One region of the Companilactobacillus heilongjiangensis genome, then DNA from elsewhere that is predicted to be linked to it. Evidence: riboswitches for the same ligand, from Rfam matches in the RefSeq annotation. Region 1 holds a riboswitch; the other holds the start of a gene.

Region 1 (6,103 bases):
ACTTGGAAATGGGTTTATGAAGTTGCACCCATAAAGTTTCAAGTAGAATATGTTGCAGAGGATGATCCTACAAAATTATTTTCTCCAGGAATTACATACCAGGAAGATCCATATAGAGAGTACGATATGATTCCGCCTTTAAGCAGTTATACTTTACCAGAAGGTGTTTCATTTGATGGTTACTATACGGGTTATCAACCGGAAATTATCCCAACCCCAGCTGATGCAAATGGAATTATCAAAATTAAAGTTCCAAAAAATCTAATAACGTTTGAGGTTATTGAGAAGAATACGGATGGTGTGATTGTAGGTGGAAAGCCACATGATATTTTGGTTGGAGTAGGATCAAGGTATAAGGAAACAAATCTTGATGATGAATTAAAAAAAATATCGAATGATAGAAAAATAATTACTTCTGATGACAAAATAGTCCCTTGTAGCAATATATTATATAAACCTTTTGGAGAAGATTCAATATCCGAAGATATTAGTGACTCATTGATAAATGGAATGTCCGTTGGGGATTCAAATTCCTTGCTATTCTACGGTCGGGCATTTATTACTGAGTTAGCTAATGAATTGCTTCCTCAGCAGCCGGAATATATCGATTTTATGTCAGGATACAAGTATGTTACTACACTGATATATAAACCGGAACCCAGTGATGCACCAGTAATCAACAATAATGGTGGTGGTTCATCCTCAAATTCAAGCAACAGTTCAGAAGCAAATCGTACAGTCGAAGGTATCGAAGGAACCTTAGGCACATACAATGACAGACCAGAAGTTCAACTATACGATGATGAAGGCAGTCAATTAACAGATAGAAAACTTGTTCTAGGTAGTGATTGGTTCACTGATGAAACAATGACTTTGAACAATGATAAATATTATCGTGTGGCTACGAACCAATGGGCAAAAGCTGACGATGTTTATATTTATTACAATCATGATTCCAATGTACTTGTAAATACCGGTTCAGTTGCTGGTTTGGTGACAGCGGACGGCAAGAATGTAACTGATCGTGCATTGCAAGCAAATAGCGGCTGGTATACAGATAGATATATTTACATAAATAATTCTAAATATTATCGTGTCGCAACCAATGAATTTGTTAGTGCTGATAAAGTTCAAGAATACTAAAAAAGCGCTGGAGTCTTTATAAAAAGATTCCAACGCTTTTATTATGTACAGAGGTAATTCTAACGGAAGTGATTCTATTTTAGATAAACTATTTATTAGGAGTCAAACCCCTAACGATAAAATCAGTAACGTGGTTGATTTCTAAAGTTTCGTCCCACTTATTAGGGTCAACGATAATATAATGTTGAATCAAGTATCCTAAAATATTTGAGGCGATGAATCTGAAGATTTCAAGATTGTCCCAATCAATCAGTAAATGTTTGCTCTTCAGTTCATCCAACACCTCATTGAACTGTTTAAAGGATTTTTTAGGAATGCTCTCAATCAAACGGTCATGGATTTCCTGATCGTAGATAAACTCATTTAAAAAAATCTTCATTATCTTATGGTTGTACTTAAAGAGGCCGATGCGATCATTAATCATCGAGTTCAAGAAATATTTCAAATTGAGATTGCCATTTTGATAAGCTGTTTGAGAAAACTGATTCAAATCTTGGGGTAGAATTTTTTGAGTCAATGGTGTCAAAATAGCCATCAATAATTCTTCTTTATTCTTAAATTTACGAAAAATGCTGCCTTCAGAAACGCCTGCATGTTCAGAAATTTCTTTGGTCGAGGTATTGGCATAGCCACGAATCGAGAAGAGATCAATGGCCGATTGGAAAATCAATTTTTGCTTCGGTGTCAGTTTTTCAGTTTTTTCTGCTTCGAGATAAAGATCAAATTGGTTATCCATATGTTTGCCTCTTATATTAATTATTTTGTCTCTAGAAATGAGAATATTCTCATTTCTTCCGATTTGCTTTGGACTACTAGTATAACAATAACACTGCATATCCATAATACATTAGTCGGAGGTTGCGAGGAGATTCAGCTAGCTGTGGAGGTGTTGTAAGAGCTTTAGCTCTTACAACACCGGACGATTTTTGAGACTCGCGGTTTTATGCGAGACTCAAAATCGAGGGTCGAGACCGTACTCTGGCTCGAGCCGGTCTCATAGCAGGCTGAAATCTCCTCGTAACCGGAGACGGACCCAGTTCCATTCTATCCTAAATGGAACTCAAGAGGTAAAACTAAAAAATTTCTTTATGCATGTTTCATAGAACTGTTATTTCTGTAGCCAAAGTAGAATTGAATAATGGCAAGAACGATGTTGACGTAGTTCAAAACATTGAACCATGTGTCGATGCCACTAACTTTGGCAACGCCGAAGTAAACCCAAAATCCCACGATAACTGCAACTACATTGATCCAAGCAAAAGCTTTCTGGAAGTTTTGGTCGTCGGTCTTAAACCACATCCAAATAACATTGACGATAAACCAAATTGCTAAAATCCAAAATATTGTTGTAAACATAATAAAATCCTCCTTTGTGTGATAGTGAGTACTCACTATCAATTTACAAATACGATTATAGTTCTCTAGTTTTAAAATGCAACAAAAAAAGACATTTAAAATCAAAAATGATTTCAAATGCCTTTTATATCAAGCTTTTATAAGACTTTTTTCTTTTTACTACTTTCAATTTTGTTCTTCAATTTGCGGACATAAATCTGATTTAATTGAATCAATAACCAAATATAATCTGGACGAACTGATGAAATATCCCATGAAATGACTTTCAAATCTTCAGGATACTTCTTCTTTTCAATATCCAATGGCAAGACATCCAACGATGTAATCAAAACATCAACGTCCTCGAATTATTCATTAGGAACAATTTCCACGAAGGCGAGGGTTCTGATATTTCTCAAGACAACTTCGGCAGCCTGATTGCCTGGATCGATTAAGACTTTAACTTTGATAATATCTTCCGCACGAATGGTGGAAATATAACTTGGCAAGACTTGGAACAGATTTCTCGAAATCAGCTCGGCCGCATTATAAATTCCAGGGAATTCATTTTGATCGATGTTGGAGAAGAATGTATAAATATCTTTGTAAAGGTCAGTATACGTCTGCTCGGAATCGCTCATGTACATGGTATCCAAATGCATCAGAGAATATGGTGCCATGATGTAATAGAAGACAACGTCACGTGTTACATAAGTCATGATATGCTTCAGAGTCCGCTGATCATGGTAGACCGTCATATCGTCGTGATAGTGTTCCTTTAAGAAATCTATAAAGTGATAAACGAGCGCATAGAACTTAGGATTAATTCTGGCGTTGGCATTGATTGGTTGCTCAAAGGCGGTATCACTTGGTTGAAAGGCAGTCTTTCTGAATAGATTGACCAATTTATTTTCATTATCCAAAGCTTTGACAGGTACGATTGGGTAATCTTCATGGGTCAAAATATCTTCACCAAGATTTTGGTCGCCAAAGACATCGCTATAGTATGGCAAATCTTCGATATAATTACGTTTAATTAAACGAATCCGAGAGATTGCCAGATAATATTTAAGTTGGAAATGCACGATAGGATTGTTAAAAGTAATCCCAGTACGTCCAATAATTTGGTCGATGGAATTCTCTTGAATTAGGCTGAATGGCCATTCTTGACCATGGTATGTGTACCAATAGACATAGTATGCCATCCAACGAATATTTTTTTCATTTCCTTTGATTTCGAGTGTCGAGTTGGAGATCTTGAGACCAAAGTTTTTTAAGAAAGCACGAAATTGTGACATCCGACGGTTAAGGGTAGATTTACTAGTGAAATGTTCATTACTAAAACTCTCAAACGAAGGATTAGCACTGGTTAAACCATAGTTGAAAGCTTGGAAAACAATCGAATTTTTAACCAGATATAGCCGGTAAGTATCGATTGAAATCTTAGTGAAGTCAATTGACTCGATTTTAGTATCGGCGGGGTCAATATCGGGAGTGACATCAGCTAAGTCTTCCAGCAGTGCTTGGAAAATATTGTAAGTTTTCTGGTATGTGAATTCTAGTCTACTACTAATGTTACTTAAATTTACTTCACGAGGAGGTAATGATTTAATAACAGTAAGCATGCGGTATTTCTCGACATCTTGCTTAACTAAGAAAATTTGCTCCAACATTTGTCTTCCCCCGGTAACGTTAAATTAATTTAATAATATACGAAACACTACTTGCTACTATCTTAACATTTATTTATAATGTTTTGTAATCAGATAGAGGTGCAATCTTTATTATTAGTATTTTGGAGTGCGGATAGGGTACTTTGAAAAAATATGAAAGGAAAGTTTGCCGAAATCAATTATCCCTACTTGGTAATTTGATTGGGCTATTGCTTAATAGGCAGTAGACTGTCGTGTTTCAAAACGGGCTTCGAACAACAACTTCCTGTGGTTTACTACGCTTAGCAAATCACGCACAAAATCGTGCGCAATTCGCTAAGCTAGGTAAATCCACGGAAGTTCCCGTTGTTCTACGCCCTCTCAACGCGTTGAGCTATTGATTAATGGGATAATTATAATCCTTATTGTCGGTAGTTCCTCTGATAATAAGGATTTTTTTTATGTCCAAAAAGGGGAATGAAAGATGGAAAATAATGATGTGAATAGGTCGTTGAAGACTCGTCACTTGTCGATGATTGCGCTAGGTGGCTCAATCGGTACCGGCTTGTTCGTTGCGAGTGGTTCTTCAATTTCAACAGCAGGTCCGGGGGGTGCCTTGATAGCTTATGTGGCTATCGGTATTATGGTTTACTTCCTGATGACTAGTTTGGGAGAGATGGCAACTTATATGCCAGTTTCTGGGTCTTTTGCAACATATGCTACAAAATTTATTGATCCTGCCTTCGGTTTTGCGCTAGGTTGGAATTACTGGTTCAACTGGGCGATTACTTTGGCGGTTGATCTCTCCACTATTTCTTTAGTTGTTAAGTATTGGTTCCCAGGTTTGTCGTCGTGGAAAGTCAGTTTGACGTTCATGATTGTGCTCCTGATTATCAATTTCATTTCGGTTGGTTCATTTGGTGAAACAGAATATTGGTTGTCATCAATTAAAGTTACTGCCGTAATTATCTTTTTGATCTGTGGTGTTTTAACTATTATGGGTATTTTAGGCGGACATGGTTCCGTTGGACTTTCAAACTATACGTATAAACATGCTCCATTTGTTGGGGGCGTGCCGGCAATCCTAAGCGTCTTCGTTGTTGCTGGGTTCTCGTTTCAAGGGACTGAGTTGATCGGTATTACAGCCGGTGAATCAGCTACTCCTGAAAAGAGTATTCCAAAGGCTATCAAGCAAGTCTTCTGGAGAATTTTATTATTCTATATTTTGTCAATCGCCGTTATCGGTGCCTTGATTCCTTATACAAGTCCTAACTTGCTAGGTTCAGGCGCTGGCGATATTGCTATCAGTCCATTTACGATTGTTTTCAAAAAAGTTGGTATTCCACTAGCTGCTGGTATCATGAACGCGGTTATCTTAACTTCAGTTATTTCGGCTGCTAACTCAGGTTTGTACGCTGCTAGTCGTATGCTTTGGTCAATGAGTAAAAATGGCATGGCACCAAAGGCTTTCCAAAGAACTAATGGACGTGGTGTGCCAGTATTTTCACTATTATTGACGGCTTTGGTCGGTGGTATTGCCCTGTTCACAAGTTTGTACGGTGATTCATTCTACGAATTACTAGTTGCAGCTTCGGGATTGACCGGCTTTATCGCATGGTTGGGAATTGCTTTCTCACATTATCGTTTCAGAAAAGCCTACATATATAAAGGCTATGATTTAGATGATTTGAAGTATAAAGCAAAATGGTTCCCATTCGGACCTTTATTGGCAATCGTTTTAGGTATTATTATTATCCTTGGTCAAGACGTCCGTTCAATGGTTAACTTCAACATTGGCCGTCTGTTGATCAGTTACAGTGGTTTGATTATTCTCTTCATCTGCTGGATTTACTATAAGGTCAGATATAAGACCAAGTTCATCAAGCTAGAGGATATCGATGTCAAAGCAACCAAAAATGGTGGCCACTACTAGTTGAAATTTATTAGAAATTAAATTATGATAAACAAAGAAT
Region 2 (6,103 bases), 380 kb from region 1:
GAACCTCGCAAAACCCGCGAGTTTCAAAACTCGTCCGTGGTGTAATGGCTAAAGCCATAACGCCACCTTCACTGCTGGTACAATTTTCTGGTCTCATCCGGCTATTCTTTTTTTGGTTGCTCGAGTATTACTCACCATTGAAGCAACTACATAATACTGATTTATTAAAAAACCTAAGAAAAAATAGCCTAGATAATTTGTTCCAACCCAATTACCAACTCGTTTTGTTTCATAACTTCATGAACGGCCAACTTAACCCCTGTCATAAAGCTCTGACGATCGGTTGTACTTTGAGAAATGGTTAATGTTTCGCCTACTCCACCAAAGATAACTTCTTCATCAGCTACGAACCCTGGTAGACGCAACGCATGGATTTTTGTTCCATGATAATCGCCGCCTCTTGTGCCCATAGGGTCATCATCACTGTGTTGTGGTTGATTGTGTCCACGTGCCTCATAAATCAATCTAGCTGTGTTTAGAGCTGTTCCTGATGGTGCATCTAGCTTGTCTTCGTGGTGTTTTTCAACAATCTCTGATTCTTCAAAATACTTGGCTGCAACTTGAGCGAACTTCATCATTAAAACTGCTGATAAACCAAAATTAGAAGCAATAATGCCCCCAAGCTGTTTAGCATCAGCGAGTTTCTTTAATTCAGCTGTTTGTTCTTCACTCATCCCACTTGTACCAATGACTGGGCGAATTCCGTGCTCAATCGCAAATTTAGTATTATCGAAAACCGCACTTGGAATTGAAAAGTCGATCCAAATATCTGCTACAACATCAATATCAGATAGTTTATTAAAAATTTTCACATTTTCAGCTAATCCATAAGTCTTCGGATCCAAATCAGTCACGATGGGATTGAATCCAGCAACTAATTCCATATCCTCTGAATCGGCAACCATTTTGATAGCTTTTTGGCCCATTGAACCACTGAAACCTGAAATTATAACTTTTATCATCAAAAAACTCCCTAAACATCTAAGATTTTAAATAATGTGTCTTGCTCAGCTTTATTTAATGGCAGGATTGGCAAACGACAACTGCCGACTTGATAACCAGCTCGATTCAAAGCTGCCTTAACTGGTGATGGCGATGGATACATAAATAATGCGGCCATCTTTGGTGTTAATTGGCGTTGAATCTTACCAGCAATCTGATAATTGCCTTCATCCAATGACTTGAACATTTCAGTCATTTCATCGCCATAGATGTGTGAAGCAACTGAGATGACGCCATTTGCACCGATAACTTTGGCAAACAAGGCTTGAGCATCCTCACCACTAAAGACGGCAAAATCATCGTCAGTATGTTCAACGATATATTCCAAGTCTTCCATGGTATTACACTGCTTAACACCGTAAATATTGCGATTCTTCGACAATTGGACAACAGTTTCCTTTTCCATCAAAACGCCTGTCCGACCAGGAATGTTATAAATCATAATTGGTAATGGAGAATTTTTAGCAACGGTTTCAAAGTGAGCAATCATCCCTCGTTGATTGGGCTTGTTGTAATAAGGCACTACGACCAACGCCATATCAATGCCATCGATTTTTGCCAACTTGTGAATAAAATCAATTGTTCCAGCAGTATTGTTACTACCAGCACCGGCAATAATTGGAGCTCGTCCATTGACGATTTTGACGAATTTCTGATACAGATCCAACTTCTCAGTTTCGGTTAAAGTTGGTGTTTCACCAGTTGTCCCACCGATTACAAATCCTTTTGAACCAGTTGCTAACAAGTGTTCAGTCAACTTCTCCAGTGCCGCATAATCAATCTGATCATTATCATCAAACGGTGTAATGATTGCTGTCATTAAATCAATTTCGTCATCCATTACTCTTCCTCCAAATTCATCCGATAGCCTAAGAAACCAACCATCGCCTCAATACCTTTTTGAATTGCTGCTTCATTCGGCAAGAAATCTGCTGAATGAAGTGCACCTTTACTTTCAACACCTAGCCAAAACATTGTTCCGGGAATTTTATTGATTAAATAACCAAAATCCTCACCAGTCATCTTTGGTTCAGTTTCTTCAAAAGCAACATTTTTATTTTCTTTCATATAATTAATAAATCTTTTGGTTAATTTAGGATTGTTTTCAACAGGATAATAACCGCCCTGATTATAATCAACATCAATCTGACAAATGAATGATTTTTCCAATCCCTCAGCAATCTCTGAAATACGTTGACGGATAAATTCAATCATATCTTGAGTCAATCCACGGATGGTCCCTTCAATTCTAGCCTCACCGGCAATGACATTTCTAATCACACCAGCGTCCAGCTTGCCAAACGTAATCACACCGCACTTGATTGGATCAATACTACGAGAAATCACTGTCTGAACTTGGTTGATGAAGTTAGCCGCAATTACAATCGCATCATTAGCTAAATGTGGGTATGCCGCATGACCACTCTTACCATGAATCGTGATGTTAACCTCAGTCGTACCAGCAAATAATGTGCCCATTCGACAACCAATTACACCAGTTTTCAAAAGTGGATTGTCATGTAATCCATAGAATTCATCAATGTGAAAATCACCACTAAACGCCCCTAAATCATAGGCAACTTTACCGCCACTTTCACTTTCCTCAGCTGGTTGAAAGAAGAACACTAGATTATCTTTGGGTTGATTCTCACTGAAATAATTCAAAATTCCTAACGCCACAGTTGTGTGAATATCGTGTCCACAAGCATGCATCACGCCGGGATTAGTTGATTTATAACTTGATTCATGTGTTTCTGTTACGGGCAAAGCGTCCATGTCGCAACGATAACCGATATTTCTTTGTGGGTTCGAACCCTTGACTAACACCAACAGAGCAGTTGGTAATTCTGGTAGCTCTTTAATTTCCAAATTAGTCTGAGAAAATGATTGAATCACTTGCAACACATAAGCATGTGTCTTAATCTCGTGCATTGCTAGTTCCGGAATGGAATGTAAATGTCGTCTGATCTGAATCAACTGTTCATTTGATAATGTCATAATTACAACTTCCTTAAAGTACTCTCAATTTGAGTTTTATCAGTCGTTTTCTGATCTTTAACTTTAAGAATTTTAGCAGGTACACCGGCAACAACAGTTCCGGCAGCCACATCTTTAGTAACAATAGCTCCGGCACCGACAACAGCATCATCGCCAACTTGAACACCTTCAAGGACAACGGCGTTGGCACCCACGATGACGTTATTTCCAATACGAACTGGTTGGGCAGAAGCAGGTTCAACTACTCCGGCCAAAACGGCATTAGCACCGATATGTGAATTTTCACCAACGATAGCACGACCACCAAGTACGGCACCCATATCAATCATTGTCTTAGCACCGATTTCAGCACCAATGTTGATTACAGCGCCCATCATTATAACGGCGTTATCACCAATTTCAACACGGTCACGGATAATGGCACCTGGTTCGATCCGAGCGTTGATATGCTTGGTATCTAGCATTGGTACACCAGTATTTTGACCATCTGCTTCAGCATAATAATCAGTTAATGAATTAGCTTTCAAGATTGGTTCGATCACTTTAAAGTCCCCGATGATAATTGCCAAGTCGTTACTCTTAAAAACTTTGATTTCGGAAGGAAATTCAATGTGGGAAACATCCCCTTGTAAATAAACTTTTACGGGCGTAGATTTCTTTGAGTTTCCTATATAATTGATAATTTCTTGTGCATCCATTTTTGTCATTAAAATTTCCTCCAATTAGTAATCCAAGTCTAAACTAGTTAAATCTTGATAAGTTTCACGTTTAACAACCAATTTGTCCTGACCATCTTCCACAAAGACAACTGCCGGTCTAGGATTGCGGTTATAATTCATTGCCATCGAGTAACCATAAGCTCCGGTATCAAGTACTGCCAAGATATCTCCGGGTACGGTCTCTGGAAGTGGTTGCTGATCAATCATGATATCGCCTGATTCGCAATACTTACCAGCAATGTGGGCTGTTTCGACGATTGGTTCGTCCATCTTATTAGCAACGACTGCTTCATATTTTGCTTGATATAACGCTGGACGAATATTGTCACCCATACCACCATCAACCGAAACATAAGGTGTTAAATCAGGAATATCCTTGCGAGAACCGATTTCATAAAGTGTATAACCGGAAGGTCCAACAATTGAACGACCAGGTTCGATCCAAATTTCAGGAACATTGTCGCAATTCTGCTTCAGCTCATCGGCAATCTGTTTGATAAATTCGTTAGCAGTAATTGGATCATCATCTTCGTTATAACTAATACCAAAGCCACCACCAAGATTGATTACTTCTGGCCAATAGTTGAATTCCTTTTGAAAATCTTTGGAAATGGCAATCATCTTTTGGGCTAACATAACGAAACCTTGTGTTCCAAAAATTTGTGAACCTATATGGGCATGAATTCCTAAAAGATTCATATTAGAATCATCTAAGACTTGTTTCATGGCTTCTTTAGCTTGTCCAGACTCAACATCGAATCCGAATTTACTATCAGTTTGACCAGTTTGGTCGTACTTGTGAGTGTGGGCTGAAATTCCGGGAGTCAATCGCAACATAACATTAATTTTTTCGTCGTCTGTTTTTAAAATACGTGATAACATTTCAATTTCGTGAAAATTATCTAACATAATTACACCGACATGATTTTGAACAGCCATGACTAATTCGTCAAAGGACTTGTTGTTACCATGGAAACTGATCTTCTCACTGGGAAAACCGGCTGCCAATGCGGTATGCAACTCGCCACCAGAAACGACATCAATATGAACATCTTCTTGTTTCATAACTTGATAGATTGCTTTGACTGCAAATGCCTTACTGGCATAACTGACTTGATATTTCAAACCAGCGCCTTCAAAAGCTGACTTGAATTTTCTTATTTGGCTACGGATCTGGGAAACATCGAATACATATAGTGGGGTGCCATATTTCTTGGCTAAATCGACGCTGTCAACTCCGCCTATCATTAAATGTCCATTCTTGCTCGTTAAATCATTTGTAATCATAATATTTTCTCCTTTTACCAAATAAAAAAGCCTCTTTGCTTAATAACAAAGAGACCCATCAATAATCTGCATCAATTTTGTCATAAGCTCAACGTGACCTACCAATAGCCACGACAGTTCGTATTCTCTTATTAATACGCCCCAGCTTGCTAAATTCTGTAAAATTTAGTGCTTCGGCAATCTTCCCTTTCAATAAGTTCACGGCTTTTACAGAAGCTCCCTCATTTACTAATGTTAATTGCGACCTCTTTTGTTGGTATAAGATTATAACAGTGCTCATAATTCGTCAAGTAATATTAGTAAATTTCTCATTTTTATAAATAAAAAGTAATTTTTTCTTGTCATAACAACGAAAAATGATACACTCATCATTAAAAACAATTTAATTTTAGAGGTGTATTGTATGAAGGTCGTCAAGTTTGGGGGTAGTTCCCTCGCCACCGGAGAACAGTTTGAGAAGGTCATCAATATCGTAAATGATGATTTTGAAAGGAAAGTTATCGTTACTTCCGCTCCTGGAAAACGTTTTGCTGGTGATACCAAAGTTACTGATTTATTAATTGAGTACGCTACCGCAGTTATCGAAAATGTGGATCATACTAATATTGTCAAAGAGATTATCTCAAGATACCGCGAAATAAGCGACTATTTTAAACTCGATGATTCAGTTATCAAACTTCTAAAAGAAAAATTAGTTAATCTTGCTACTACTAAGTTCGTTGATGATGAATATCTGATGGCAGCTTTTAAAGCTCATGGAGAATTTCTCAATGCCATTCTTCTAAATGAAGTCCTGAATGCTAAAGGTATCAAATCAATCTTTGTTGATCCCAAAGATGCCGGTATTATCGTCCACGGTCAACCAAATGACGCGGATATTTCACCAGAAACTTATCTTAATTTGGACAAACTTGAATTACCTGATGATACAAAAGCCGTTTTCCCAGGATTCTTCGGTTACAGCCAAGATGGTAATATTTATACCTTTTCTCGTGGTGGATCTGATATCACCGGTGCACTATTGAGTCGCGGATTACATGCCGACCTATATGAAAACTTTACCGATGTCGATGCAATTTATGTTGCTAACAACCATG

The links. A riboswitch is a leader RNA that binds a small molecule or an ion and turns the genes downstream of it on or off. The one in region 1 is predicted to bind lysine.
Region 2: another riboswitch for lysine. It lies ahead of lysA (diaminopimelate decarboxylase); the one in region 1 lies ahead of JP39_RS09240 (amino acid permease).

The regions. Positions count from the first base shown of each region.
Region 1 is NZ_CP012559.1:2,061,554-2,067,656, reverse strand. It holds gene JP39_RS09265 (BspA family leucine-rich repeat surface protein) at 1-1,143, shown strand, start outside; gene JP39_RS09260 (TetR/AcrR family transcriptional regulator) at 1,232-1,879, opposite strand; gene JP39_RS09255 (hypothetical protein) at 2,230-2,499, opposite strand; gene JP39_RS09250 (hypothetical protein) at 2,637-2,828, opposite strand; gene JP39_RS09245 (helix-turn-helix domain-containing protein) at 2,847-4,151, opposite strand; lysine riboswitch at 4,238-4,409, shown strand; gene JP39_RS09240 (amino acid permease) at 4,615-6,063, shown strand.
Region 2 is NZ_CP012559.1:1,682,153-1,688,255, forward strand. It holds gene dapB (4-hydroxy-tetrahydrodipicolinate reductase) at 189-962, opposite strand; gene dapA (4-hydroxy-tetrahydrodipicolinate synthase) at 974-1,843, opposite strand; gene JP39_RS07690 (N-acetyldiaminopimelate deacetylase) at 1,843-3,000, opposite strand; gene dapD (2,3,4,5-tetrahydropyridine-2,6-dicarboxylate N-acetyltransferase) at 3,003-3,707, opposite strand; gene lysA (diaminopimelate decarboxylase) at 3,723-5,006, opposite strand; lysine riboswitch at 5,083-5,264, opposite strand; gene JP39_RS07710 (aspartate kinase) at 5,410-6,103, shown strand, end outside.